Linked DNA regions of Tahibacter amnicola. The protein of the gene in region 1 interacts with the protein of each later gene in a pairwise test. Links are inferred from orthologs where the notes say so. Each region holds a gene or a part of one and is shown on either strand. Other genes may lie near its edges.

What was found.
Region 2: the proteins of N4264_RS10305 (region 1) and dnaE interact in binary tests that used the Escherichia coli proteins (3 or more experiments, as listed by UniProt). The link is inferred for Tahibacter amnicola from one-to-one orthologs.
Region 3: the proteins of N4264_RS10305 (region 1) and ctaD interact in binary tests that used the Escherichia coli proteins (3 or more experiments, as listed by UniProt). The link is inferred for Tahibacter amnicola from one-to-one orthologs.

What each region holds. Positions count from the first base shown.
Region 1 is NZ_CP104694.1:2,412,927-2,422,291, reverse strand. Bases 2,173-5,050 are described here. They hold N4264_RS10305 (pyridoxal phosphate-dependent aminotransferase), read right to left. Parts: upstream 4,246-5,050; coding sequence 3,100-4,245; downstream 2,173-3,099. Other genes in these bases: N4264_RS10300 (AI-2E family transporter), read right to left, coding at 4,325-5,050; N4264_RS10310 (amidohydrolase), read right to left, coding at 2,248-3,063. In the rest of the region: N4264_RS10315 (S8 family serine peptidase), read left to right, coding at 1-2,121; more of N4264_RS10300, read right to left, coding at 5,051-5,449; N4264_RS10295 (hypothetical protein), read right to left, coding at 5,446-5,715; N4264_RS10290 (hypothetical protein), read right to left, coding at 5,684-6,121; N4264_RS10285 (ElaB/YgaM/YqjD family protein), read right to left, coding at 6,124-6,573; N4264_RS10280 (RNA polymerase sigma factor), read left to right, coding at 6,783-7,334; N4264_RS10275 (hypothetical protein), read right to left, coding at 7,295-7,693; N4264_RS10270 (hypothetical protein), read left to right, coding at 8,023-8,520; N4264_RS10265 (IMPACT family protein), read left to right, coding at 8,556-9,152; N4264_RS10260 (ABC transporter transmembrane domain-containing protein), read left to right, coding at 9,198-9,365. UniProt on the Escherichia coli protein: Shows aminotransferase activity with methionine and histidine as substrates, and to a lesser extent also with phenylalanine.
Region 2 is NZ_CP104694.1:4,822,206-4,832,745, forward strand. The notes cover bases 4,996-9,048. They hold dnaE (DNA polymerase III subunit alpha), read left to right. Parts: upstream 4,996-5,296; coding sequence 5,297-8,848; downstream 8,849-9,048. Other genes in these bases: rnhB (ribonuclease HII), read left to right, coding at 4,996-5,029; N4264_RS18910 (hypothetical protein), read right to left, coding at 8,910-9,048. Outside these bases: lpxD (UDP-3-O-(3-hydroxymyristoyl)glucosamine N-acyltransferase), read left to right, coding at 1-52; 3-hydroxyacyl-ACP dehydratase FabZ, read left to right, coding at 49-516; lpxA (acyl-ACP--UDP-N-acetylglucosamine O-acyltransferase), read left to right, coding at 516-1,286; lpxB (lipid-A-disaccharide synthase), read left to right, coding at 1,398-2,657; N4264_RS18895 (LTA synthase family protein), read left to right, coding at 2,706-4,427; more of rnhB, read left to right, coding at 4,424-4,995; more of N4264_RS18910, read right to left, coding at 9,049-9,764; N4264_RS18915 (hypothetical protein), read right to left, coding at 9,835-10,540. UniProt on the Escherichia coli protein: DNA polymerase III is a complex, multichain enzyme responsible for most of the replicative synthesis in bacteria. This DNA polymerase also exhibits 3' to 5' exonuclease activity. The alpha chain is the DNA polymerase catalytic subunit.
Region 3 is NZ_CP104694.1:740,146-749,582, forward strand. What follows is about bases 3,751-6,700. They hold ctaD (cytochrome c oxidase subunit I), read left to right. Parts: upstream 3,751-4,387; coding sequence 4,388-6,013; downstream 6,014-6,700. Other genes in these bases: coxB (cytochrome c oxidase subunit II), read left to right, coding at 3,751-4,360; N4264_RS03070 (hypothetical protein), read left to right, coding at 6,070-6,201; N4264_RS03075 (cytochrome c oxidase assembly protein), read left to right, coding at 6,198-6,700. Also shown: bifunctional proline dehydrogenase/L-glutamate gamma-semialdehyde dehydrogenase PutA, read right to left, coding at 1-2,623; more of coxB, read left to right, coding at 3,437-3,750; more of N4264_RS03075, read left to right, coding at 6,701-6,767; N4264_RS03080 (cytochrome c oxidase subunit 3), read left to right, coding at 6,797-7,666; N4264_RS03085 (twin transmembrane helix small protein), read right to left, coding at 7,749-7,958; N4264_RS03090 (SURF1 family protein), read left to right, coding at 8,016-8,750; N4264_RS03095 (redox-active disulfide-containing membrane protein), read left to right, coding at 8,747-9,295; N4264_RS03100 (COX15/CtaA family protein), read left to right, coding at 9,297-9,437. UniProt on the Escherichia coli protein: Cytochrome bo(3) ubiquinol oxidase is the terminal enzyme in the aerobic respiratory chain of E.coli that predominates when cells are grown at high aeration.

The DNA.
Region 1 (9,365 bases):
GAGCTCTCCAAGCTCGGCCTCGCCGGTAACGCCATCGGCACCAACGCCAGCTGGACCACCGGCGAAGGTACTGCGCACGGCTACCAGGCCAGTGAACGCACCTTTGACATGATGATCCGCGACGGCGACTTCGACGCCGCCAACAACCAGCCGTACATCATCGCGTTCTCGGCGGGCAACTCCGGTCCGGGCGCTTCCACGCTGACGGCGCCCAAGGAAGCGAAGAATCCGATCATCGTCGCCAGCTCCACCAACTTCCGCGCTGGCGCGATCAATGCGATCTCCGGCTTCTCCAGCCGCGGCCCCGCGGTCGACGGCCGCGTCCTGCCGAACGTGTCGGCACCGGGTGAGAGCATTGCCTCGGCCCGCCGCCGCGCCGGTGCTTCGCTCTGCGGTACGGAAATCGCCGGCACCGCCACCCACTACGCACTGTGCTCCGGCACCAGCATGGCCGCCCCGCATGTGTCGGGTTCCATCGCGCTGATCACGCAGTGGTGGCGCGCCCAGCACGCCGGCGCCACGCCCAGCCCGGCGATGGCCAAGGCCCTGCTCGTCAACGGTGCCATCGATATGGCCACGGCTGACGTGCCGAACAACAACGAAGGCTGGGGCCGCGTGAATCTGGCCAACACCATCGATGCGACCATGCAGCAGTTCACGGTCGACCAGAGCATCGTGCTCGATGACGCCGGCCAGAACCAGCAATGGACCGTCGGTGTCGCCAATCCCTCCAAGCCGGTGCGCATCACCCTGGCCTGGACCGACGCGCCCGGCGCTGTCGGCGCCAACCCGGCCCTGGTCAACAACCTGGACCTGGAAGTCAGCCACGCCGGCAATACCTACAAGGGCAACGTGATGACCGCCGGCGTGTCCAGCACCGGCGGCACGGCGGACGCGAAGAACAACGTCGAGAACGTGTTCCTGCCGGCCGGCGCCGGCGGCGCCGTCACGATTCGCGTGAATGCGACCAACCTGCCGGGCGACGGCATCCCGGGCAGCGGCGATGCCACGGACCAGGATTTTGCCCTGGTTTGCGACAACTGCGCCGTGACGCCGATGTTCGGCCTCCAGGCCACGCCGTCCAGCCGCGAGATCTGCGCCCCGTCGGATGCCAGCTTCACCCTCGATGTCTCGTCGGTGCTCGGCTACTCCGATCCGGTCGAGCTGACGACAGCCAACGTGCCGGCCGGTGCTACGGCAACGGTGACGCCGACCACGGTGACGCCGGGCAACACTGCCACGGCAACCCTGACCGGTACGGGTTCGCTCGCCGCCGGCGCGTATACCTTCAACGTCAATGCCACCTCCACCAGTGGCCCGCAGACCCAGTCGCTGGACGTGCAGTTGTACACGGCGCCTCCGGCGGCCGGCGTGCTCGTCGCGCCGACCAACAACCAGCTGGGCGTCACACTGAAGCCTACCCTCCAGTGGAATGCCGTACCCCAGGCCAAGACCTATTTCGTGCAGATCGCAAAGGATGCCGCCTTCACGGACATCGTCGCCTCGGAAACAGTCAGCGGCACACAGCTCACCCTGGGCACCGCGTTGCTGCCGAACACGGCCTACCACTGGCGCGTTCGTGCGGACAACACCTGCGGTGCGGGCACGCAGTCGCCGGTGTCGACGTTCACCACCGCCAACCTGATCTGCGTCACGCCGAACCTGGCCGTGCCGGATAACAACGCAACCGGCGTCAACTCGGACCTGGTGGTGGCGGATGCCGGCACGCTGACCGACCTGGACGTGTCGCTGAAGATGTCCCACACCTGGCCCGGCGACGTCACGGTGTCGTTGACCCACGTGGCATCCAACACGACCGTGATCCTTGGCAATCGCATGGGTGGCACCGGCTGCTCGGTCCCCGACGTGGACGTCCGCTGGAACGACGGCGCAGCATCGGCGATGAGCTGCCGTGCCTCCTCGCCAGGCATCGGCGGTGACGTGCGCGCGTCCAACCCGCTCGCGCCCTTCAACGCCCGCGAACTGGCTGGCACCTGGCGCCTGAACGTGGCCGACCTGGCCAATCAGGATACCGGCGTGGTGCAGGAATGGTGCCTCTCGCCGGTCGCGACGGCGCCGGTCGACGCGATCTTCAAGAACGGCTTCGAATCGACGCCGTAACGCAGATCGACGAGGGCACGGACGCCCTCGCATTCCATAACGCAAACGGCGGGCCTTGGCCCGCCGTCTGTATTTTCAGGATCACCTTCGCGCCGGTGCGAGTGCGCACGATGCGCCGAGGCGCTCCTAGTCGGCGGTCAGGGCGAAATCGTCCGCATCCATCCATGCCGGGAACCGCTCCCGGTGGGCAGCCAGGGCTGCGGGATCGAGCGTGACAGTAACCGTGAGGTCCACCGCGCCCAGTTCCGCCATGGGCTGCCCCAGGAAATCCAGCGCCACGCTATCACCGGCGTAGTGCAGCTGGTTGCCATCCGTACCCACGCGATTGACGCCGATGCAGTAGCTCAGGTTTTCCATCGCCCGCGCGCGCAGAAGCGTCTGCCAGGGATAGCGCCGCGCGCTGGGCCAGTTCGCCACGTAGATGAGAACGTCGTAGTCGAACCGGTCAGCCACGGTGCGGTTGTAGCGATTGCGCGCCCAAACCGGGAAACGCAGGTCGTAGCAGATCAGAGGGCAGATGCGCCAGCCGTTCAGCGTGACGATCAGGCGGTCCTTGCCACTGACATAGCGCTGGTGCTCATTTGCCATGCGAAACAGGTGCCGCTTGTCGTACGTTTCGAAGCTGCCGTCCGGACGCATCCAGACGAGGCGATTGGCGCAGCGGTCTTCCGCACGGATCACCAGGCTGCCGGTGATCACGGCCCCGACTTCCGCTGCGACCCCCGCCAGCCAGCGAAGGCTTTCGCCGTCCATGCCCTCGGCGTTGCCAAGGGTTTCGTTGGTGAATCCACTGGTGAACGTCTCAGGCAGGACGATCAGGTCAGTCTGGCCTTTCAGCGCACGAATCTTTTCGCCGTAGTACGCGCGATTGGCCGCCGCGTCATGCCAGCGCGTATCACCCTGCACCAGCGAAACCCGCAGTGATTGCGTCGGAAGTGCCATGTCAGCTTTATTTCCTTTGTGCATTAAAAGCGGACGTCACAACGCCCGCAGGCGTTCGGCGGCGTCGGCAAGGGTCTTGTCGTTCTTGGCAAAGCAGAAACGGATGATTTTCGCCGCCGGCGCCGTCTCGTAGAACGCCGACACGGGAATGGCGGCCACTCCTGCCTCGCGTACCAGCCATTCGCAGAAGTTGAGGTCGTCCTTGTCGCTGATGGCGGAATAGTCCACCAGCTGGAAATAGGCACCCCGTACGGGCAACAACTGGAAGCGCGAGCCCTGCAGCAGGTCGCGGAAGTGGTCGCGTTTTTCCTGGTAGAACGCCGGCAGGTCCAGGTAGTGCTGCGGATCGTGTTCCAGCACGTGCGCAAACGCCCACTGGGCCGGACTGAAGGTGCAGAACGTCAGATACTGGTGAACTTTGCGGAACTCCGCACTCAAGGTGCGCGGCGCCACGCAATAACCCACCTTCCAGCCGGTGCAGTGGTAGGTCTTGCCAAAGGAACTGACCACGAAGCTGCGGTCGGCCAGTTCCGCATGGCGCAGCACGCTCTGGTGCGGCAATCCGTCGAAAATGATGTGCTCGTAGACTTCGTCGGACAGAACCAGGATTTCCGTGTCACGTGTCAGCGCGGCCAGGGTGTCGAGGTCCTGCGCACTGAACACGGCCCCCGAGGGGTTGTGCGGACTGTTGACCATGATCATCCGCGTCCGCGGCGTGATGGCGTCCTTGACGCGCTGCCAGTCGACCGAGAAATCCGGCAGCGACAAGGGCACATGGACGGCACGACCGCCGACCAGGTCGATCGCCGGCTCGTAGCAGTCGTAGCAGGGATCCAGGACGATCACCTCGTCGCCAGGCCGCACCACGGCCGCCACGGCGGCGAAGATCGCCTCGGTCGCGCCGGAAGTCACTGTGATGTCGGTATCCGCATTCACCTTGCGGCCGTACAGACGCTCGGTCTTCTGGGCGATCTGCTCGCGCAGCTTCGGGATGCCGGTCATCGGCGCGTACTGGTTCCTGCCCGAATTCATCGCCTCGGCCAGGGCATCGCGCAGGCTCTGCGGGCCGTCGAAGTCGGGGAACCCCTGCCCCAGGTTGACCGCGTTGTGCTGCACGGCCAGCTGGCTCATGACCGTGAAAATCGTCGTGCCGACCTTCGGCAGCTTGGTTTCAATCTGCATTGCGCACCGTTTGGACGGCCAAATGAACGTGGCATGGTAGCACGCCGTCCCGCCTCTCATCAGCGGCGGAAAAGCCCGCTCAGCCGATCAGCCGTGAGAACCAGTGCCAGCCTTCGATGCGCTCGCACACGATCTTGATCGCGACGAGGCACGGCACGGCAATGACGATGCCAATTGCCCCCCACAACCAGCCAAGAATCATCAGCCATAACAAGATGGCGACCGGATTGATGGCCATGCGGCGGCCCAGGATCATCGGCGTGATGAACTGCCCTTCGATGATGACCATCACCGCAAACAGCACCGCGGGCATCAGTGCGGCCCCCAGCCGGGTATAGGTCAACAGGCCCAGGATCACGAACAACCCGGTCATCGACAACGGGCCGATGTATGGGATGAAGTTGAGCACCATGGCCAGCACGCCCCACAGCAACGGATCGGGGATGCCGGTCATGGTGGCGATGCTGGCGGCCCCGATGCCGACACCGGCATTGATCGCCGTGGTCGTGAACAGATAGCGCGACATCTCGTGCTGCATCACGCGGACGATGTCGACCGCGTTGCGCTTCTGTGTCAGCGACGGCGAAATCTCCACCGTGCGGCGCAGCAGGGACTCCCCGTAAACCAGGAAAAAGTACACCAGCAGGACGACGCTGAAAATCGCCAGCACGACCTTGGGGGCGATAGCGACCGTCGCCCAGACGTCGAACAGCACGGGCGGTCCTTCCGTCGTCACATCCTTGCTGGTCGTCACCAGCGACTGCGTGGCACGCGCGGCGGCGTCGATCTGCTCGGTGAATGCGCGCATTTTCGGCGCCAACGCGCGCACCGCCTCGGGCGCCCGCTCGACCCACCGGTAGGCCGGCGATGCCACCCAGGTGACCACCAGCGCCACGATGCACAGTCCGCCCAGCATCACCAGCGCGGCCACCAGCGCGCGTGGAAACCAGCGCCGCGACAGACTCGAAACGATGGGATTGATCGACAATGCAACAAATACAGAAAACAGTATCGGCACCAGCAACGTCCGCGCGACGAACATGGTGAACAGCGTGGCGAGCAGGGTCAGCCAGATCGCAGCGAAACGCAGGGACGCAACGTTGCGCTGCTGGCGCCGGCCCAGGCGCTCGACCTCGCTCATCGTCGCGTCCGACGACGACTCATGCTCGATCCACTGCCACTGCCACCAGCGCGGCCCGTTCATTCGGGTCGCCTTGAGCGGATCGCCTTGAGCCCCCGCCGGAACAGGTACTGACCTAACCCCATGAGCACTGCCTTCCGCCACCGCTTGGGGAATACCACGATCAGAAAGCCTGCTGCCAAGGCGCCACCGATCAGCAGCGTCGGCGGCAGCGCGTGCGCGGTCCGCGCCGCGCGCTGCGATTCGTCATTGGCCTGCGCCAGCAGCACATCCAGGTGGGCAGCCGCCTGCGCCACTTCACTGCGTTGAGTCGTCAGCGTCCACGCCATGGTGATCACTCCGCTCCAGCCACGCATGAATGCGCGTGCGAGTCTCCGGGAAGCTCAAGGCGCGCAGGGCGCGCACCAGTCGCCAGACGGCAAGACCAAGCAGCACGGCACTGGCGATCGACAGCCACATCAACGCCAGACCGACCGAGCCCGTCAGCTGGTAGAGCCACAGCAGCAGCCCCAGCCACCCGCAACTGATTAAAAGGATGCTCAGCACCAGGACCGCGCCCGCACCGATGACCGCGTGAGGAACTGCCGACTTCGCCAGTCGTGTTTCCGCGCGCAGCAGGCCGGCGAGGGCCTCGAGCACATCGCCTGCCATGCCCAGCAGGCGTACCCAGCGCATGAGCGCGCCACGCCGGCGCCGGCGCAGCGGCTCCGTTGCACCCTCCTCTGACGACGCCACGGTCAATGGCGTCCGCGCAACAACCGTCCGATCAGGGCCCCGGCAGCGGCCGCCACCACGATCGATTGCAGCGGGTGACGCCGCACGTAGCGCGAAACACCAAGTCCGACGGCGCGCGCCAGCTCAAGTGCGTCATCGGCGACTTCCTCGCCCAGCTGGCCAAATTCCGATGCCGCGCCGGACAATGTCTCGCGTGCCTCGGTCGCCGCCTCGCGCGTATCGCGGCCCACATTGCGTGCCCCCTTGCCGAGGGTCCCGCGCAGGCTGCCGACGGTATCGCGCGCCTCGGACCAGGCTCGGCCCAGGGCGTCCTTGAGTTCGTGAGCGGCCTTTGCGGCATCGGGACCATCACCGGGCAGGTCCGCGTCACCGCCCTGCTGGCTGCGCCGCACGGGTTCGACGGGCAGTTCTTCGCCATTGGCAGGCGATGTGGATTTTTCGCTGGGGTTCATGATCGGCATCCTTTGCGAGATTCATGACAGAAGGCGCATCACCGCCTGGCGATCGCCACCGCCGGCGCCAGCCCACCCATAGGCGCCGGTCAGGCCAGAGTATCAGGCCGGTTCGTTCAGAGGCAGTGATTAACCCCCGATCGCACCAGCGCGCGTTGCAGACCCTGTGCCCCGGTGACGCCAGCTTGACGATCGCTTAACCTGACCGGATGAGGGAGGAGTGTACGGACGAAGAACTGATGCTGGCGTACGGGCACGGCGACGTGCCCGCGTTCGAGGCATTGTATGCGCGCCATCGCGGTACACTGTACCGCTTTCTGCTGCGCAACTGCCGCGACCGCGCCAGCGCCGACGAGCTGTTTCAGGAAACCTGGAGCCGCGTGATTGCTGCGCGCGAGCGCTACCGGCCGGAGGCGAAATTCACCACCTGGCTGCTGCAGATCGCGCACAACCTGGCCATCGACCTGCTGCGGCGCCACCGTCCGCAGGCAGGCGAAGAGGAGACCGAGCAGGTATTCCGCCTGCTCGACGCTCCCGAATCCGAGCAACCCGAGCGCGTCCTGTCCGAGTTCGAGCAGCGGCGCCGGCTCCAGCTGGCGCTGGAAGAGTTGCCGGATGAACAACGGCTGGCTTTTGTACTGCGCATGGAGAACGGCATGGGACTGGACGAGATCGCGCACGTCACGGGAGCCGGACAAGAAACGGTGAAATCGCGCCTGCGTTACGCGTTCGCGAAGATCCGTGCAAGGTTTGCCGAATGACTGAGAAACGATCCAACCAGCGCGAATTCGAAGCCTTCCTCGCCGGGGAGGAGTCGGATCTGGCGCGCCTGTACCGCAAGCTGCCCCAGGCCGAGCCCGACGCCAAGCTCGATGCGGCCGTCCTGGCGCTGGCGCGTACGGCGGTGGAGCCGACCCGGGTCGCCGCGCTGCGCCGCGTGCCGGTTCGTCGCAAGGGTCCGGCGTGGCTGGTGGGATTGGGCAGCGCTGCCGGTGTCGTGCTGACCGCCGGCATCGCCTGGCAGATGAAGGACGGCATTAGCCCGTCTGCCAGCCGCTACCAGGCTCCGGCGGCCGCCAGCGCCGAACGCGAAGTCGTTCCGATCACGGCCGTCGTTCACGATGCGCCAGCGCCGGCAGCAGCACCGCCGCCGCCACCGCCGCCGCCGGAACCCCAGAGCTTCGTTCCGGAGCCGCCCGCCAAGCCAGCCCGCGCCGCAACAGCGGCCAAAGAAGACAAACTCGTGCGGCAGACGGCCGCGCCCGCGCGTGCCGAGGAAAAACCGGCTTCTCCAAAGGACCGCGAGGTTCGCGCCAAGTCCGAAGCCAACGGCGTCACCGAATACACCTTGCCGGGCATCGCTGCCGGCCAGCGTCCGCGCCCAGCCCCAGCCCCCGCGCAACCGGAAGCGCCGGCTCCCGCGGCAGCGCCCGCCGTTACCGCCCCCCGGTGGAAGAGGCGGTCAGCAAGGATGAACAGGCCATGCTGGGCGGCACCGCCGCCGAATCCGCCGCCGATGCGACACGCGGCACCCAGGCCTTCCCGGACCTGGAGAAGAGCAAGCAGGCCGCTCCGCGGGAACGTGGCGCCGACGCCGCCGATTCGGTGGACCGGAAGGCGGCGCTGGCCACTGGCGCCCGTCGTCCCGAACCGGCAGAGCCGGCGCCGGCCGCCGGACGGATCCAGCGCCGGGAAGCTGACCAGGCCGACGCCGACACCCTGGCCGACAAAAAACGCCGCGATGACGCCGCCGGCGAGCTGGCACCGGAAGGGTCCGCCGGCGATTCCCTCCGCCGCAACGCGCAGCTCGAACCGGACGCCTGGCTGGCCCGGATCCGCGAACTCATCCAGGCGGGCCGGGTCGACGAGGCCAAGGCCAACCTGGCGCAATTCCGTCGCAAATACCCCAAGACCCGCCTTCCGGCGGACCTGCGCGATATCCGCTGAGCGTCACGTCTGGCGTTTTGCCGGATAATGGGCGGATGACTGCGCCGCTTGCCACACTGCCCCACCCTGTTTCCGGCAGCCAGGAAATCAAGAAAAGCCGCTTCGACACCCGCGCCGCTCCGATCGCTTCGCCGGCGGAGGCACTGGCTTTTCTCGACCAGATCGCCGACCGGCAGGCGACCCACAACTGTTGGGCCTATCGGCTTGGACAGCAGTACCGATTCAGTGACGACGGCGAGCCTGGCGGTACTGCCGGAAAACCCATTCTGCAGGCCATTGAAGGCCAGGGATTCGATCGCGTGATGGTGGTCGTGACGCGCTACTACGGCGGCATCAAGCTCGGCGCCGGCGGCCTGGTCCGGGCCTACGGCGGCAGCGCCGCCGAGTGCCTGCGCGCGGCGCCGCGCGTGCCGATCGTGCTCAAGACCGAAGTCGAATTCGACCTGCCCTTCGCGGCGTTGTCCCTGGTGCAGGCGCGGCTGTCGGAGCTGGACGCCGACCGTCTGGCCGACACCTTCGACGGCGATGGCGTCCGCCTGCGCCTGGCGTTGCCCGCAGATCGCGTCGAACACCTGCGACGCCTGCTTGCCGATGCCACACGCGGACGCAGCGTCCTGCGTGTGTTGAACTGACGTCCGCCACCCCGATTACCACTGACTGACTTCCAGAGCCCTTCCATGACGGATGCCCCCCGCGCGGATTCTCCGCCGCCCCGTTCCGCCCCGCTGGCCGCGCTGCGACGCCTTCTGCCGTTCGTGCGGCCCTACCGCGGACTGGCGCTGGGCTGGCTGGCATTTCTTGCGCTCTCCTCCACAGCGACGCTGTCGCTGCCGGTCGCGGTACGG
Region 2 (10,540 bases), 2.4 Mb from region 1 along the record:
GGACGAGCTGGCGCGCCGCGTGAAAGCCATCGAAAAGGACGCTAAGCAATGAATGACTCGAACGCCGGCACGATGCTTCCCCTGGACGTGCGACGTATCTTCGACCTGCTGCCGCACCGCTATCCGTTCCTGCTCGTGGACCGCGTCACCGCCTTCGAGCCCGGCAAGCGCCTGACAGCCATCAAGAACGTGACTATCAACGAGCCGTTCTTCCAGGGTCATTTCCCCGGCAACCCCGTCATGCCCGGCGTGCTCATCATCGAGGCGCTGGCCCAGGCATCCGGCGTCCTTGTGCAGCTGTCGGCCCAGGCCGACCCCAATGCCCAGCCGCTGTTCTACCTGGTGAAGGTCGACAAGGCGCGCTTCTCGCGTATCGTTGCTCCCGGTGACCAGCTCGTCCTCCAGGTGGAACAGAAGCGCATGATCCGCAAGATGGGCCAGTTCTGGTGCCAGGCGCTGGTCGACGGCGAAGTCGTCGCCGAAGCGGAAATCCTGTGTGCGGAGCGCAACGACTGATGATTCATCCCACCGCCATCATCGACCCGGCCGCCCGCCTCGGCCAGAATGTCTCCGTCGGCGCGTATTCGATCATCGGCGCCGACGTGGAGATCGGTGACAACACCTGGATCGGTCCCCACGTCATCGTCGAAGGGCCTACGCGCATCGGCCGTGACAACCGTATCTGGCAGTACGCCTCGATCGGCGCCGCGCCGCAGGACAAGAAATTCCATGGCGAGAACGCGGTCCTGGAAATCGGCGATCGCAATGTGATCCGCGAGTTCGTCACGTTCCATCGCGGTACGGAAGATGGCGGCGGCGTTACACGCGTGGGCAACGACAACTGGCTGATGGCCTACGTCCACCTCGCGCACGATTGCATCGTCGGCAACAACACCACGTTTGCCAACGCCGCGTCGCTCGCCGGCCATGTCATCGTGGACGACTGGGTCACGCTCGGCGGATTCACCCTGGTGCACCAGTTCTGCCAGATCGGCGCGCACGCGTTCACGTCGATGGGATCGATCATCAACCGCGATGTGCCCCCCTACGTGACGGTGGCCGGCAGCTTTGCCGAGCCCAAAGGGATCAATGCCGAAGGCCTGCGCCGCCGCGGCTTTGACCCGGACCGCATCCTGTCGATCAAGCGCGCCTACAAGACGCTCTACAAATCCGGACTGCCGCTGGCGGACGCGCGCGAGGAACTGCTGCGCGCCTCCAGCGATGCACCGGACGTGAAGCTGCTGCTCGACTTCATCGAACGCAGCAAGCGCTCGCTCATCCGCTGACCGGCACCTCCGCCGGAGTGCCGCCGGCCCGGACTCGCCCGGGCCGGCGCACCGCGACGGTGCCGCACGCTGCAAGACTGAATCGCTGCCCTCCCTGACGGCGAACCCCGAGTGAATCCGACCGAATCCGCACCCCGTCCCCGACTTTTCGCGCTCGTTGCCGGCGAAGCCTCCGGTGACCTGCTCGGGGCCGACCTGATCCGCGCCCTGCGCGTCCGCTATCCGGACGCCCGCTTCGTGGGCATCGGCGGCGACCAGATGATCGCCGCCGGCCTGGAGGCGTGGTATCCCGCGGAAAAGTTGTCGGTAATGGGCCTGGTGGAGGTGCTCAAGCACCTGGCAGAGCTGCTGCGCATTCGCGCAGATGTTTCCCGGCGCATCCAGGCACTCAAACCCGACGCCTTCATCGGCATCGACGCCCCGGACTTCAACCTCGGGCTGGAAAAGAAACTCAAGACGGCTGGCATCCGCACCGTGCACTACGTCAGTCCGTCGGTCTGGGCCTGGCGCGAAGGGCGCGCGGCGAAGATCGGCCGCAGCGCCGACGTGGTGCTGTGCCTGTTTCCGATGGAACCGCCGATCTACGCGCGGTATCACGTCACCGCACGCTTTGTCGGCCATCCCCTGGCGGACCGTTTTCCGCTGGTGAATGAACACCATGCAGCCCGGCGCACACTCGGTCTTTCCGACGACGCCCCCGTCCTGGCGCTGTTGCCGGGCAGTCGACTGGGGGAGATCGAACGGCTGGGTGCCATCTTCATCGAAGCAGCACGGCGCTGCGCGAAAGCCATTCCCGGCCTGCAGATCGTCGCACCGATGGCGACCGAGGCCTGCCGTGCCCGATTCTCGGCCCTGATGTCCGCAACACCAGATACCGATGACGCGCAGCCGGATACCCCGATCCGGCTGCTGGACGGCAACGCGCATCTGGCCATGCAGGCCGCGGATGTCGTCCTGCTGGCATCCGGCACGGCCGCCCTGGAGGCCATGCTGGCGAAGCGTCCGATGGTGGTGGCCTACAAAGTGGCCGCCTGGACGTATCGGCTCGTCACCTGGTTCAAGCTGATGCGCACGACGCGCTTTTCCCTGCCCAATGTGCTGGCCGGGCGTGAGCTGGTGCCGGAGATCCTGCAGGATGCCTGCACGGCGCCCGCCCTGGCGGACGCGCTGCTGCAGCTGTTTGGCGACGCATCGGCGCGGATGGCACTGCTGGCGGAATTCGAGCGGCTGCACCGCACGCTCCACGGCGCGCCGGGATCGCACGCCGCTGACGTGGTCAGCGCGCTGGTCGAGGGCCGTCCGCTGGACCCACCGTCATCCTCGGACGCCCCCCTGTCTGACAGCCAACGCGCTCCCCTGCCGCCCCATTGACCCTCATCCGGGCCAACGTCACCATGCGCGCCACTTCGCCCTCTCGTGATGGCAATGCCCCTTCTTCCCGTCATTGATCGCCGCAGTTGGTTGTTGCACCTGCTGGCCATCATTGCCTATGGCGCGATGGTGCTTTACGGCCCCCTGGCAGAAGGCACTCCGGAAGAACGCACGTATACGCTGGTCCTGAGCGGCAGCGTGGCACTGCTGGCGGCCTTCACCACGCGACGCTTCGCCTTCAGCCTCATCGCCAGCGCCGGCCTGTTTATCCTCATTCTCACCAGCAGCGTGCTCAAGGTGACCTACCTCACCACGCCCCTGCTCGCGCCCGACCTCGTCTATTTCGCCAATCTCGAAACGCTGGAAGTCTTCGCACGTTATCCCCTGATCCTGATCGCCAGTTTTGCCGGCCTCGTGGCGCTGCCGCTCAGCCTCGGAGGCATCTGGCGGATCGATCGCCCCCGGCTCTTCAGTGGGCTGCGGCGTTGGCCACGCATCGTCGTCCTTTCGCTCGGCGCCGGTCTTTCCGCTGTCGCCCTGTTTGCCACGCTCAATCCGCGCGGGCCCTTCATGCATGTCTACGGCAAAGGCATGTGGGCCGCGATGAACGACAAGAGCTACCTCACCGATTTCTTCATCTCGTTTTATGCCACCCAGATCGAGCCACCCAAGCTCGTCAAGGATGCGGCTTCGCGCCAGGTGTGGAACGAACAGGTGGCCAGCGTCGGCGATCCGCGCCAACGCCCGGACATCGTCGCCGTGCTGCAGGAGAGCACCTTCGACCCCAGCATGCTGGTGGAATGCCGCCTGCCCGTGTGCAAGCGGCGACTGTTCCAGGTCGACAAGCGCACGCGCGCCCACGGGTTGCTGCAGGTGCATACCTGGGGCGGCGGCACCTGGACCAGTGAATTTGCCTTCCTGACCAGCATGGCGCACGTGCTGTTCGGCAACGCAGGGCTCTATGCACCGTTCAACCTGGCGCCACGCGTGGCCTACAGCCTGCCGCGCGCGCTCAAGGAGAACGGCTACCGAACCATCGCGATCTACCCGATGTCCGGCAGCTTTATCAATGCACGCAACGCCTACAATTTCTACGGCTTCGACACCTTTTACGACGGAACGACCTACGGGCTGGGCTGGGATTCCAACGACTTCGACCTCCTGAAAGTCTTCAACCGTATTTACGAAGACGAAAAGCGCGCCCATTCGACGCAGCCGCTTTTCATCTTCATGCTGACCCTGCACCAGCACGGTCCGCACATGACGCCCCTGCGTGACCTGCCCTCCCCCTATAACAAGCCCCTGTTTCCCAAGCGCCTCAATCCCTGGCTCAATCTCAACCTCGGCAATTACCTCGAACGCCTGGAACAATCCGAACAGGCCATGGCCCAGCTGGAACAAAAGCTCTTTGCCAGCGACCGTCGCACCGTGCTCATGCACTTCGGCGATCACCAGCCCTCCTTCGACGGCGCGATCAATGCGCTGGAAAAGAAAGTGCCCAAGGGCGTGAAAGACCCCACCAAGGTCACCTATTACATGCTGAAGTCGAACTTCCCGCTGCGCCGGAAGATCGACTTCCCCGTGCTGGACATCATCTATCTCGGCTCATTGCTGCTGGATGTGGCCGACTTGCGCAAGGACGACTTCTACGAGGCCAGCGCCTTGCTGCGTGACCGCTGCGAAGGCCGCTATTTCGACTGCAAGGAGCCGGCATTGCTTGAGTCGTATCACGACTATGTCTTTGGCACGATCGGCGCCCTGAGGGAATGACGATGACCAAGGCCGCGCGCTCCCGTCTCCATGTCGCCGGTGTCGACGAGGCCGGTCGCGGGCCGCTGGCGGGCCCTGTCCTGGTCGCCGCCGTCATTCTCGACCCGAAAAAGCCGATCGACGGACTGGCCGATTCCAAGCAGCTCACCGAAGCCCGCCGGGAGGCATTGGAGCCACTGATCCGCGAACGCGCGCTGGCGTACAGCATCGTCGAGGTCGACGTCGAGGCCATCGACCGCCTCAACATCTTCCATGCCACGATGCACGGAATGGCGCAGGCTCTCGTGCAGCTGGCGATCGAACCGGCGCTAGCATTGATCGATGGAAACCACCTGCCGAAGAACCTGCGCTGCGACGCACGCGCCGTGGTCGGCGGTGACGCGCTGGAACCGGCCATCAGCGCGGCTTCGATCCTGGCAAAAGTGACGCGCGACCGGCTCATGGTCGCGCTGGACGAACGCCACCCCGGCTATGGCTTCTCCAGTCACAAGGGCTACGGCACGCCCGAGCACCTGGATGCCCTGCGACGTCTTGGCCCATGTCTTGCGCACCGGCGCAGTTTTGCCCCCGTGCAGGCGACTCTGCAGCCGAGCCTGTTCTAACGAAGATTCGGGCACGCCGCCGGATTGAACTCCTGCCGACGTCAACATACCGCCCGCCGAACATTGGCTTTGCCCGCGTTTGACCGCCCACTCCCCTTGATTCAAGGGGGCCCCGAAACACCAAAGCTTGCGGCCTTGTGCAGGGTTTTCCGTAGGGCGGCGGGCCCGCAACCGCAAAGCCTGCGCGACGCATCGTGCCTTTGACGGCGTCAAGCCTTGCCCGCGTCGCGCTGCCGCACTACCCTGCGCCACCGAGCCGTACACCCCATGACCGCACGATTTGTCCATCTGCATGTCCACAGCGAGTATTCGCTGGTGGATTCCACGATCCGCATCTCGTCGCTGGTTTCCGCCTGCGCGAAAGCGGACCTGCCTGCGCTCGCCCTGACCGACCAGGCCAACCTCTTCGCTCTGGTCAAGTTCTACAAGGAATGTGAAAAGGCCGGCGTCAAGCCGATCGCCGGTGCCGACGTGTGGGTCGCCAATCCGGCCGACCGCAACAAGCCGACACGCCTGACCCTGCTGTGCCAGAACCGCACGGGGTACCTCAACCTGTCGCGCCTGGTGTCGCGGGCCTATGTGGAAGGCCAGCACGGCGATTTCGCCCAGATCGACCCGGCCTGGTTCAGCGGACAGACGGAAGGCCTGATCGCCCTCCTGGGGCGTGAAAGCGACCTGGCTCACCTGATTCTCGCCGGTAAGCCGGAAGCGGCCGCAGAACGCTGCGGCTTCTGGCTGGCCCATTTCAACGACCGCCTGTACCTGGAGATCTCGCGCGTCGGCCACGCCAGCGAGGCGGCGTTCAACGAGGGCGCACTGCATGTCGCGGCCCTCGTGGATTGCCCGGTCGTGGCCACCAATGACGTGCGCTTTCTCGAAAAGCAGGATTTCAACGCCCACGAAGCGCGCGTGTGCATCCACCAGGGCCGCGTGCTGGCCGATCCCAAGCGGCCGCGCGACTATACGCCCGAGCAGTACCTCAAGTCGCCCGATGAAATGGCGGCGCTGTTCGCCGATATTCCCGAGGCGCTGCAGAACAGTGTAGAAATCGCAAAACGCTGCAATCTGGAACTATCCTTCGGCACCTACTACCTGCCGGCGTTCCCGGTGCCGCCCGAGCACACGCTCGACACCTTCATCCGCGAACAGGCGCGCCAGGGTCTGGCTGCACGACTGGCCAAGCACGGCCCGGCCGCCGGCCGCACCACCGAGGAGTACGCCGAGCGTCTGGAGGTGGAAGTCGACGTCATCGTCAAGATGGGCTTCCCGGGCTACTTCCTGATCGTCGCCGACTTCATCAACTGGGCCAAGCAGAATGGCATTCCCGTAGGACCAGGGCGCGGATCCGGCGCCGGTTCGCTGGTCGCCTACTGCCTGGGCATCACGGACCTGGATCCACTGCCCTACGACCTGCTGTTCGAGCGATTCCTCAATCCCGAACGCGTCTCCATGCCCGACTTCGACGTCGACTTCTGCATGGACCGTCGCGACGAGGTCATTGACTACGTCGCCCGCGCCTACGGTCGCGACCACGTCAGCCAGATCATCACCTACGGCACCATGGCGGCGAAGGCCGCGGTGCGTGACTGCGGCCGCGTGCTGGGACACCCCTACGGGTTCGTCGACGGTATCGCCAAGCTCATCCCGATGACCCTGGGCATCACGCTCGACGATGCCCTGGGCCGCTCGGACAAGTCCAGGAAAGACAGCTCGCTGAGCTCGTCCGAACTGATCCAGCGTTACCAGGAAGAGGAAGAGGTCAAGGCACTGCTCGACCTCGCCTGCGAACTGGAAGACCTCACGCGAAATGCCGGCAAGCACGCCGGCGGCGTCGTGATCGCGCCGTCGCAGCTGACGGACTTCGCGCCGCTCTACTGTGAAGCCGGGGGCACCGGCGTCGTCACCCAGTTCGACAAGGACGACGTCGAATCGGTGGGCCTGGTGAAGTTCGACTTCCTGGGCCTGCGCACGCTCACCATCATCGACTGGGCGGTGAAGGCCATCAATGCCCGCCGCGCCCGCTCCGGCCTGGAACCCGTCGACATCACGGCCATCCCGATCGATGATGCCGACAGTTACAAGCTGCTGAAGTCCTGCGCCACCACCGCCGTGTTCCAGCTCGAATCGCGCGGCATGAAGGAGCTGATCAAGAAGCTCCAGCCGGACACATTCGAAGACATCATCGCGCTCGTGGCGCTGTTCCGCCCCGGCCCGCTGCAGTCGGGCATGGTGGACGACTTCATCAACCGCAAACACGGGCGTGCCGAAGTCACCTACCCGCATCCCAAGCTCGAACCGGTGCTCAAGCCGACCTACGGCGTCATCGTGTACCAGGAACAGGTGATGCAGATCGCCCAGGTGCTCGCCGGCTATACGCTCGGCGGCGCCGATCTCCTGCGTCGCGCCATGGGCAAGAAGAAGCCCGAGGAGATGGCCAAGGAGCGCGTCAAGTTCGAAGCCGGCTCTGCCGAGAACGGCGTCGATGCGCAGCTGGCGACCTCCATCTTCGACCTGATGGAAAAATTCGCCGAGTACGGTTTCAACAAATCGCACTCGGCCGCCTACGCCCTGGTTTCCTACCAGACCGCCTGGCTCAAGGCGCATTTCCCGGCCGAATTCATGGCCGCGGTGCTGTCCTCGGACATGGACAACACCGACAAGGTGGTGAACTTCCTCGACGAAACACGCGCCATGAACCTGCGCGTGCTGCCGCCCGATGTGAATGCGTCCGCGTACATGTTCGAGGCGCTGGACAATGGCGCCATCCGTTATGGCCTGGGCGCCATCAAGGGCGTCGGCCAGGGGGCCTGCGAGAACATCGTCGCCGAACGCGAGCGCGGCGGAAACTACCGCGACCTGCTCGACTTCTGCCAGCGTGTCGACCTGCAGAAGCTCAACAAACGCGTGCTCGAAGCGCTGATCAACGCCGGCGCACTCGATGCGCTCGCACCGAATCGTGCCTCGCTGATGGCACAGCTGCCCGAAGTAGTGAAGGCGGCCGAACAGCACCTGCGCGACCGCATCGCCGGCCAGAACGACATGTTCGGCGCCTCCAGCCCGGCCGCACCGGTGCTCGACTTGCCGGTGGTGGACGAGTGGCCGCTGGAGCAGCGCCTGTCCGGCGAGCGCGAGACACTCGGGCACTACCTGTCGGGCCATCCCACGGATTCGTGGAAATCACAGCTGCTCCAGCTGGCCACCTGCCCGCTGGGCGAGATCGAACAAAAGTACCAGCCGCCCAAGTTCAAGAAAAAAGACGACGACGAGAACAACCGGTTCCGCCGGGGACCGGATACGCCCTGGACTGTTGCCGGTCAGGTCGTGGGGCTGCGCAAGCGTGGCGATACCATGGCCTTCGTCCAGCTCGAGGACTGGAGCGGCCGCATCGAGGTCAGCTTCTTCCGCGAGGCCTTCGTCGAGTTCAGCCCGCTGCTGACGCGGGACGCGATTCTCGTCGTCGAGGGCGGACTGTCCTTCGACGACTTCTCCAACGCGCATCAGGTGCGCGCACGCAGCGTGCTGACCCTGGAACAGGCCTGCGAGCGTTTCGCGCGGCATGTCCGTCTGCAATTGAACGGTGTCGGCCCGGCATTTGCCGACACGCTGCGCAACACCTTGCTGAGCTACCGTGGCGGCCAGACCCCTGTTCGCCTGGGCTATGCCAACCGCTACGCCAAGGCCGAGCTGGAACTGGGCAGCGAGTGGCGCGTCCGTGCGGGTCCCGACCTCACGCGTGCCCTGACAAAGCTCGACGGCGTGGTGAATGTCGACCTGCAGCTCGCGCGCGCCGTCGTTCCCGGCAACAGCAGCAAGGAATAGTCCGCTGCCGGCATGAGCCCATGCCGGCAGCCTGCTACAACAACCGCAGTATTCTCACCTGTCAGCGCGCGTACATCCGCAGCGCGCGGAGAATCGCATCCGGCCCACCCGCCCAGGAAACGGTCGTATCACCGACGCAGAAGCGCGCTTCCATATTGTTATTGGCGTAGGTATTGAAGCCGCCGTTGATGCCCCTGAAGCTCAACACATAGGCGACGCGGGCATTATCGACAACCGTCCAGCGCAACGCGTCCGGATTGTTCGAGTTGATGCGGAACACGAAGATGTAGTCGATGTCGCTGGCATCGCCATCGTCGCAGATCGTCGGGTGCGTGAGCCACGCCACCGCGTTAGTCAGGGGCCGATCACGCCGATTGTCTTCCTCTACCGTCTGACGCCAGCAGAACGGCGCAGCGTGCGGATCACAGGCGAGAATCGTATTGCCGATCTTCTTGCTGGCATTCGCTGCGGCAGACGTATCTTCCACACCTTCTTCCGCGATCGCCTGCATGGCGGCAATCACTAACTCGTGCTGCTCTGCCGTCAGCTTCGCACCGAACGCGCTGGCCTGTTCGGCGGTGATCCGGTTGTCCACCAGAGCACGGGCAAACGCGATGAGATTCTTTTCAGACAGGGCGCCCGCCGCACCCGCGTCCACGATCAACACCTCTGCCGCAGCGGAATCCACCGCTTTTTCCGGCTGCGCCAGAGCCGATCCCGACGCCAGCACCAGCACAGCCAGAGCGGCCGGGAGTTGCTTCTGGAAAACATTTTTCATACACATCTCCGTTTTTCGAACATTGCCGAACGACACCTTGTCGACGGCGGCGCCGCGCAGATCACGCGGCGTCAGGTCGCAGTACGCAGTCCGGCGCCAGTTTGTCCGCGGAGCGGAATTCGCCCGGAGAATGCGCATTTCCGGCAACCTCACGAATGGCAACCGGCAGCACGGGCTGCCGGTTCGCGTACCTTGCGGAACCTACGACTTAACGGTTGTACAGGCGCAGCTGCCGCATGATCGCTTCCGGGCCGCCGGCCAGGAACACCGTGAAGTCGCCCATGCATACGCGTGCTTCGTTATTGTTGTATCCATGAGAACTGAAACCGTCTGCATCCTGCCGCAACTTCAGGATGCCACCGAGCGCCCAGTCGTCGACGACCTGCCAGCGCAGGCGATCCGGATCCATGGAATTGATGCGGAACATGAAGATGTAGTCGTTGTCGTCGGGATTACCGTCGCAGACGGTCAGGTTCCGGGTCCAACCGACGGCACTGACTCGCGGCCCTCCATTTGAACCGCCCTCTGCCTGAATTCCCTGTTTCCAGCAAGCCGGAGCCGCTGCCGGATCACACGCCATCACCGTATTGCCGACTTTTTCATTGCGCGCACGGTCCGTCAGTTGCGCTTCGAGCGCACCGTCCTTCAGCGCCTGGATTGCCGCGAGCACGTAGTCGCGCTGATCAGCAGAAAGACGACCGATGAACTCATCGGATTGCGCTTCGCTCAACTGATTGCCCAACAACGCCTGCGCAAATTCAATCAGATCCCCCTTGCTCAAGGCCGCAGGGGTAATGCCCGGCTTGAACACCACAATGTTCGAGGGATCAGCCGGACTGGCCACGCCCGGGCCGAACACCACGATGTTCGAACGATCGGCCGGATTGGCGGCAGCGCCGGAACCGGCACCGAAA
Region 3 (9,437 bases), 1.7 Mb from region 1 along the record:
CGGTCGACAGCAGGCGCGGTTCGCCGATCTTGAGCTCATCCATGGCGCCGGCCAGCATCGCGATCACCTTGTCGGCGATGTCTTCCTGCACAAACAGGATGCGGGCGCAGGAGCAGCGTTGACCGGCTGAGTAGAACGCCGAGTTCACGGCATCCTTCACCACCTGTTCTGGCAGCGATGACGAGTCGGCAATCAGGGCGTTCTGGCCGCCCGTTTCGGCGATCAGTACGGCGATGGCGGCGTCTCGCGCAGCCAGGGCGCGATTGATGGCGCGCGCGGTTTCGGTCGAGCCGGTGAAGGCCACGCCGGCGACGCGCGGATCTTTGCACAGTGCTGCGCCGACGGTAGCGCCGTCGCCGGGGAGCAGCTGCATCACAGCTGCTGGAACACCGGCCTCGTGGAGGATCTGCGTCGCGCGGAACGCGACGAGGTTCGTCTGCTCCGCGGGCTTTGCGATCACGGCATTGCCGGTAACCAGTGCGGCCACCACCTGGCCCATGAAGATCGCCAGCGGGAAGTTCCACGGGCTGATGCAGACGAAGACGCCGCGGCCATGCAGGAACAGCTGGTTCGATTCGCCCGTCGGGCCCGGCAGTACTTCCGGATGACCCAGGAGCTTGCGCGCCTGATTGGCGTAATAGCGGCAGAAGTCGACGGCTTCGCGCACTTCGGCGATGGCATCGGGAATGGTCTTGCCGGCTTCGCGAACGCACAGGGCGATCAGCTCGCCACGGTGGGTTTCCAGCAGGTCCGCGGTGTGCTCAAGAATCTTGGCGCGGCCGGCGGCGGGCATGCGATCCCAGTCCGGCTGCGCGGCGGCGGCATTGCCAAGGGCTTTCTCGACCGTCGCGCTGTCGGCGGCCTGCCAGCTGCCAACCGTGCGGCGGCGGTCGGCCGGGTCGGTGACCGGCGTCGGTGTTGCGGACGAGGTCGCACCCGGTACCAGCGGCGTTGCCTTCCAGCTCTGCACGGAGGCGGCGATCGCGTCGGCGAGTGCCTTGATTTCGTTGTCGTTGCCGAAGTTCACGCCCATGGAATTCTTCCGTTGCTCCCCGAACAGGCCCACCGGCTGCGGAATGCGCGGGTGCGGCTTGGTGCTGAAGTTGCGCACGACCTCGATCGGGTCGGCGACCAGGTCGCGGATCGAGAGCGACTCGTCCACGATACGATTCACAAAACTGGTGTTTGCGCCGTTTTCCAGAAGGCGACGCACCAGGTACGGCAACAGGTCCTCGTGCGAGCCCACCGGCGCGTAGACGCGGCACGGCACGTTCAGGTTCTTCTCGCCGATGACTTCGGCGTACAGGTCGGCGCCCATGCCGTGGAGGCGCTGGAACTCGAACGGACGCCCTTTGGCCATGTGGTGAATGGCCGCGATGGTGTGCGCGTTGTGCGTGGCGAATGCCGGATAGAACAGCTCGCCGTAGTCGAACAGGCGCTGCGCGCAGGCAAGGTACGACACATCGGTGTTGGGCTTGCGCGTATAGACGGGATAACCCGAGTGGCCGCCCTCCTGGGCGCGCTTGATTTCCGAGTCCCAATAGGCGCCCTTGACCAGGCGCACACACCAGCGCTGGCCATTGGCGCGGGCGCGCTCGGCCAGCCAGTCGATCACGAACGGGGCGCGTTTCTGGTAGGCCTGTACGGCCAGGCCGAAGCCCTGCCAACCGGCCAGCGACGGGTGCGCGTGTACGGCGGCGATGATGTCGAGCGAGATCTCCAGGCGATCGGCTTCCTCGGCGTCGACGGTCAGACAGATGCCCTGGGCCTTGGCCAGCTGCGCCAGTTCCAGCAGCTTGGGTTGCAGCTCGGCCTCGACACGGGCGCGCTTGGCCACTTCGTAGCGCGGATGCAGGGCCGAGAGCTTGATCGAGATCGAGGGCGCGTCCAGCACGTTCGGGAACGGACCGCGGCCGCCCAGCGCCTTGATCGCATCGATGTAGGCGCGGTGGTAGCGCTCGCCGTCGGGCGTGGTGAGCGCGCCCTCGCCGAGCATGTCATAGGAATAGCGGTAGGCGCGGTTGTCTTTCTCCTGCGCGCGGTCCAGGGCTTCCTTGATGGTGCGGCCCATCACGAACTGGTGACCCATGATGCGCATGGCCTGGCGCACGGCCAGCCGGATCACCGGCTCGCCCGCGCGTCCGACCAGGCGCTTGAGCGCGCCCATGAAATTGCGCTGGGTTTCGTCGGCGAGGGTGACCAGCTTGCCGGTCAGCATCAGGCCCCAGGTGCCCGCATTGACCAGGACGGAGTCGCTCTTGCCGAGATGGGATTCCCAGTTGGCGTCGCCCAGCTTGTCGGAGATCAGCTTATCGGCGGTCTCCTTGTCGGGGATGCGCAGCAGCGCCTCGGCCACGCACATCAGGAGCACGCCTTCCTCGGAGGACAGGTCGTACTCGCGCATGAAAGATTCAACCGCGGATTTCTGGTCGGCCTTGGCGCGTACCCGGGCGACCAGCTCGCCGGCGCGAGCCAGCACCAGGTCGCGTTCGGCGGGCGGCAGCGCCGCCTGGGCGACCAGTTCGTTGACGGCTTCGGTTTCGTCGCGGCAATAGGCCGCGGTCATGCGCGCGCGGGTCGCATCGGCCGGCGCGGGCAGTTCGGGGCTGAGAATGTCGGTCACAAAGGCTCTCTGGGTTGGCGTCCCGGTGACCCGACCGGCGACGCAGGGAGCCGGATTGTAGAGGTGGGGCTCTAAAGCGGCCAAGTGACATAAGCGCACGTGGCGAGGGATGCGACATCCGGTCGCCGCGTCCGCCCAGTCGCCGGACAGGCATGCAGCGGGCGTTCGGGCGCGGTCCTCGGCCGGATCAGCGGGATGACAGGGCGCCGGGGGCCAGTTGGTGAGGTCTGCCAGTTCGATCCGGGCCGCTTCACGACAGGCTGGCCGTCGGATTGGCGAGGGGCCGGGATTCTGGCCGATCCGGCGATCGGGGAGGGCCGGGCCATTGGCTGCGGCCGATCCGGCCGGGCGACACCGGTGGCCTCGCGGCGCGCTCCGCCCTGTCGTGACAACGGTCGCCGGCCCTTGCGATGGCGTGGTTCCATCGGGAAGCGGCACGTCTTTCGGGGCTGTCCGCGATCTTGCGGCGGGTTCCGGCGGACCGCGGCGAGGCGTTTGCCGGGGGCCAGAGAGCCCTCGTCCTTGCTGCGAAGTCCCTCAGTGACTATCATTTTACGGTTTCACGCACCGCGTCAGCGACGATCCCAGCCCAGTCAGGCTGTGAACGGTGCCGTACCGGCGTTTCCAGCGCCGCGTCCGGTCCCGGCCATGGCGGACTGGACCGTCCACGATGCGGGCGCGTGTGTTTGCGATGGTCTCTCGACGTCCCTTGAGCAGTGATGGCAGCCGCGCCCTCGCCTCGCGCGGTTGCGATGTCGTCCCAGCAGCAACGTCGAGCCGCCCGAACCACCGAATTCAAGGTTGCAACGAGTGATGGCAATGAAGTCTTTGACAACTACGCGTATCGGACGAGCCGTCGCTGCGGTGTCGCTGGCGCTGGCGACAGGCATCGCGAACGCGGCCGGCGGCCTCCCGGCGCGCTGGCAGCTCAACATGGACCCGGGCGTCACCGAGACAGCCCAGAATGCCTATCGCATGCACATGATCGCGCTGTGGATCTGCGTGGTCATCGGCATCATCGTGTTCGGCGCGATGGCGTGGGCGATGTTCAAGTTCCGCAAGTCCAAAGGCGCCGTTGCCGCGCAGTGGAGCCACAATACGACCGCCGAGGTGATCTGGACCATCGTCCCGATCGTCATCCTGGTGGCCATGGCCTTCCCGGCGACCAGCATGCTGGTCAAGCAGGCCGATACCTCCAACGCCGAGCTGACGGTCAAGATCACCGGTTACCAGTGGCGCTGGGGCTATAACTACATGGAATATCAGAACAAGCCGGTCGGTATTTCGTTCATTTCCAAGCTGGATGCCGACAGTGACAAGACGCGCCAGCTGAAGTCGGGCCTGGACCCGAACGCCGTCAAGATCGGCGAAGAAGCCACCTATCTGCTCAACGTCGACAAGCCGCTGGTGCTGCCGACCAAGACCCGCGTGCGCTTTGTCATTACCGCCGATGACGTCATCCATGCCTGGTGGGTGCCCGCGCTGGGCTGGAAGGTTGACGCGATTCCGCGCGTAATCAACGACGCCTGGACGGAAATCAAGGAGCCCGGCACCTACCGTGGCCAGTGCGCCGAGTTGTGCGGCATGGACCACGGCTTCATGCCGATCGTCGTCGTCGCCAAGCCGAAGGCCGAGTTCGAACAGTGGCTCGCCGGCCAGCAGGCCGCCACGGCTGAAGCCTCCGCCCCGAATGCCCATGCTGCTGCGCCGGCTCCCGCCGCTGCGCCGCAGGGCTAAGTCATAACGTTGTAGAGGTCGAAGCCCATGGCTACGCACGCCGCCACCGATCATAACGATCACCACGACGACCACGATCACAAGCCCACGGGCTTTTTCGATCGCTGGGTCTTCACCACCAACCACAAGGACATCGGTACCCTGTACCTGGTGTTCGCGTTCATCATGTTCTGCATCGGTGGAGCGATGTCGGGCGTGATCCGCGCCGAACTGCTCAAGCCGGGCCTGCAGCTGGTCGAGCCGTATTTCTTCAATCAGATGACCACGGTGCATGCCCTGGTCATGATCTTCGGCGGCGTCATGCCGGCCTTCGTGGGCCTGGGCAACTGGATGATCCCGCTGATGATCGGCGCGCCGGACATGGCGCTGCCGCGCATGAACAACTGGTCCTTCTGGATCATGCCGTTCGCATTCAGCCTGTTGCTGTTGACCCTGTTCCTCCCGGGTGGCGCGCCGGCCGGCGGCTGGACGCTTTACCCGCCGCTGTCGCTGCAGGGCGGTGCGTCGATCTCCTTCGCGATCTTCGCCATCCACATGATGGGCATCAGCTCCATCATGGGTGCGATCAACATCATCGCCACGATCCTGAACATGCGCGCGCCGGGCATGGACCTGCTCAAGATGCCGCTGTTCGTATGGACCTGGCTGATCACCGCGTTCCTGCTGATCGCCGTGATGCCGGTGCTTGCCGGTGCGGTGACGATGTTGCTTACCGATGCCTACAACCTCACCAACTTCTTCAATACCGAAGGTGGTGGCGACCCGGTCATGTTCCAGCACGTGTTCTGGTTCTTCGGTCACCCCGAGGTCTACATCATGATCCTGCCGGCCTTCGGCGTGGTGTCGGAAATCATCCCGACCTTCAGCCGCAAGCCGCTGTTCGGTTACCAGGCGATGGTGTACGCCACGGCCTCCATTGCGTTCCTGTCGTTCATCGTGTGGGCGCACCACATGTTCACGGTTGGCATGCCGCTGGGTGGCGAGCTGTTCTTCATGTACGCCACGATGATGATCGCGGTGCCGACCGGCGTGAAGGTGTTCAACTGGGTCTCCACGATGTGGAAGGGCTCGCTGACCTTCGAAGCGCCGATGCTGTGGGCGATCGCCTTCGTCATTCTCTTCACGATCGGTGGCTTCTCGGGCCTGATGCTCGCGATCGTGCCGGCCGACTTCCAGTACCACGACACCTATTTCGTGGTGGCGCACTTCCACTACGTGCTGGTGACCGGTGCCCTCTTCTCGATCATCGCCGCCGTGTACTACTGGTGGCCGAAGTGGACCGGCAAGATGTACAGCGAGCCGCTGGCCAAGTTCCACTTCTGGTGGAGCACCATCTTCGTCAACGTCCTGTTCTTCCCGCAGCACTTCCTGGGCCTGGCCGGCATGCCGCGCCGTATTCCGGACTACAACGTCGCCTTTGCTGACTGGAACTTCGTCAGCTCCATCGGCGCCTTCGGCATGCTGTGCTCGCCAATCATCATGTTCTACGTGCTGTGGCACTCCAAGAAGTACGGTGCCAAGGCGACGACGCAGGTGTGGGAAGGCGCGCATGGCCTGGAATGGACGGTACCGTCGCCGGCTCCGCACCATACCTTCACCGAACCGCCGGTCATCCACGCGTCCATGCTGGCGCATGGTGATCCGACGCACTGATGATCCGATGCCCGGAGCCGTCGTCTGACGACGGCTCCCGAGCCGGCAGCTGACCCATGAGCCCGCAATCGCCCTCGTTCGATCCCAAAGACCGCCGCGCCGGTGTGCGCCGGACGGCGTGGATCATTGGTGCGATCGTGCTTCTGATCTATATCGGCGGCTACATTCAGCGCATGGTGGCGGCATGAGCAGCGGGTTTGGCTGGCAGCGCAATGGCTGGGTTATCGCCGGCATCGCCTTCGCGTTTTGCTTTGCGCTGGTGCCGCTCTACAACATCGCCTGCGAGCATGTCCTGGGTATCAAGATGGACCAGGGCGCTACCGACGCGTCGGAAGTCGCCGGCATGCAGGTGGACACGTCGCGCTGGGTGACAGTGCAGTTCATCGCCAACACGCATAGCAAGCTGCCCTGGCGCTTCAACGCCGAGAAAGTGAGCATGCAGGTGCATCCGGGCGAGTTGTCGGAGGCGTTTTTCGACGCCACCAATACGTCCGATCGTGCCATCGTCGGCAATGCGGTACCGAGCGTCGCGCCGAACACGGCCTCGCTGTATTTCAACAAGACCGAGTGTTTTTGCTTCACCGAGCAGCTCCTCAACGCCGGTGAAACGCGCCGCATGCCGGTGCGGTTCATCATCGATCCGAGGCTGCCAAAAGATATTGGTACCGTCACGCTCGCGTACTCCTTCGTGGAGAACGACATCGCGACGAAGAAACTTGCCGAATCCAACCAGGCCGCCGTACCGGCGACCTGAACCAGCGTTCCAATCCGGGGTTTTTGATCATGGCAGCAGCACAAGGCAAGCACATCTACTACGTGCCACATGGCAGCAAGTGGCCGATCGTAGGTTCTATCGGCCTGTTCATTACCATGTTCGGTGCGGCCAACTGGCTCAACGAAGCCAGCATCGGCAAGCCGGTCTTCTTCGTCGGAACGGCCATCATGCTCTACATGATGTGGGGCTGGTTCGGCGACGTGATCCGCGAATCGATCAAGGGCTTGTACAACAAGCAGGTGGACACCTCGTTCCGCATGGGAATGATGTGGTTCATCTTCTCCGAAGTGATGTTCTTCGCGGCGTTCTTCGGCGCGCTCTACTACGCACGCAGCTTCGTGGTGCCGTGGCTGGGCGGCGAGGGCGACGGCGCGCTGACCAACTTCTATCTGTTCCCGCAGTTCGCCACGGCGTGGCCGACCAACGGACCGGGTGCGCTCGGCGGTGCCTATGAGACTGTTTCTGCCTGGGGCTTGCCGCTCGTCAATACGCTGATCCTGCTGACCTCCGGCGTCACGATCACGATCGCCCACCACGCCCTGCGCGCCGGTCACCGCAAGCAGCTGCTGGTCTTCCTCGGCCTGACCATTCTCCTCGGCGCGATCTTCCTGTACTGCCAGGCCTACGAGTACATGGAGGCCTATCACCATAACCTGACCCTGTTCTCGGGGATCTACGGCGCGACGTTCTTCATGCTGACCGGCTTCCACGGCATGCACGTCACGCTCGGCACCATCATGCTGCTGGTGATCTGGTTTCGCTGTGCGTTTGGCCACTTCGACAAGGAACACCACTTCGGCTTCGAAGCCGTTGCCTGGTACTGGCACTTCGTCGACGTCGTGTGGCTCGGCCTGTTCGTCTTCGTGTACGTGCTGTAAGCGCCGTCGCGCGAAGTGCCCGCACTTCGCGCATTGGCTGCACCTGCCTTGCGACAGAGCCGCCGTGTGCGGCTCTGTGCGTTTATTGACCTACGCCGTGCGGCTGGATCCAGCCCAGCTTGATACCGATGATCACCAGGATGATCAGCGTCACGGACAGCGCAATGCGCCACGTGAGCGCCTTGACCGTCCGGTCGGTGGCGCCCTTGTCGACCATCATGTAGTACAGCCCGGCGCCGAGGTTGTAGAGGATCACGATCAGGAACGCGATGATGATTATCTTGCCGGCCATGGAATTCTCGAAGGCATGCGCAGGAGGCTTGGTCGTGAAGTATAGGCCGCAGCCACTGTGACCAGGCGCTGGCACCGCCCGTCCTGGTTTGCCCTGCTGCTATTCGCCGCAGGCCTTGCGCTCTTCCTGGCGCTGGCACGCTGGCAGTGGGCCCGGGCGGAGGAGAAGGAGGTCCTGCTGGCCGCCTACGCGGCGTCCGCCACGGCACCTACCCAGTCGTTGTCCCCCTCGACAGATGCATTGCCGGCCGAGGTGCTGCCCCGCGTCCGCGTCAACGGACGCTATCGAACCGACCGAGGGTACTGGCTCGTGGATCAGGTGCGTGACGGCAGGAACGGGCGTTACGCCATCGGCGTGTTCACGCCGAATGGCGAGGCGGCCGATCTACTGGTCAACCTTGGATGGGTGGCCAGCCCGGCGGGAGTGACGTTGCCTGCGTTTCCCAGCCTGCCGGCAGACGATCGGATCCTGGAAGGCATCTATGCACCGCCGCCGGGCGGTGGTCTGCGCATGGGGGGCGATGCGCTGCCGCGGCAGAAGTCCTGGCCGAAGGAAACCATTTTCCTGGACCAGGCGGCCATCGCGGCTGACCTGGGAAGTGCATTGCGTCCACGCCTGCTGTTGCTGGACGCCGAATCCGGTTCGCCGCTCAGGCGTGAGTGGACCCCGGCCATCATTCCGCCGTCACGCCACCGCGGGTATGCCTTTCAATGGTTGTCATTCGCCGTCGCGGCGGTGGTGATCTTCGTGGTGCTGCATTGGCGAAAAGATCAAAAAGGACATCGCACATGAATCCACAACGTCGCAAACGCCTGCAATTGATCGCGGTGATGCTGATCTTCCTGGCGCCGATGGTGGTGGCCTTCACCCTGCACCTGCTGGACTGGCAGCCGGGTCAGACACGAAATTTCGGAAAGCTGGTGCAACCGCCCGTGGATATCGCCGACGACCCGGCCACGGTGACGGGCGGGCAGCCCTATGCGTGGAAGGACATCGAGTACCGCTGGACACTGGTGCTGATCGCCGGACCCGGCTGTGCGAAGAATTGCCAGGCGCGTCTGGGCGAAGCGGAGAAACTGTGGTCCGTGATGACTCAGAAGGCGCGGCGTCTGCGCTTGGCCGCGATCCAGTTTCCATCAGATCTGCGTCCAGCCGACGCCAAGACCCGCATCCAGTTCGTCGACAGCAAGGCACAAGCGCTGCTGGGGCTGGCACCTGCGCAGCTGGACAGTGTGGTCGCGGCGATTGTCGATCCCGCTGGCAAGCTGATGCTTCACTATGACGCCAACTATGACGCCGCTGCCGTGCGGCAAGACCTGTCCAAGCTGATCCGTTGATATGAGCGCTTCCTCCGTGCTGGTTCGCCGTCTGTCGTGGTTCGCCGTTGCGTTCGCGCTGCTGGTGATCGTGTTCGGCGCCTTCGTGCGTCTTTCCAATGCGGGTCTGTCGTGCCCGGACTGGCCGACCTGCTACGGCAAG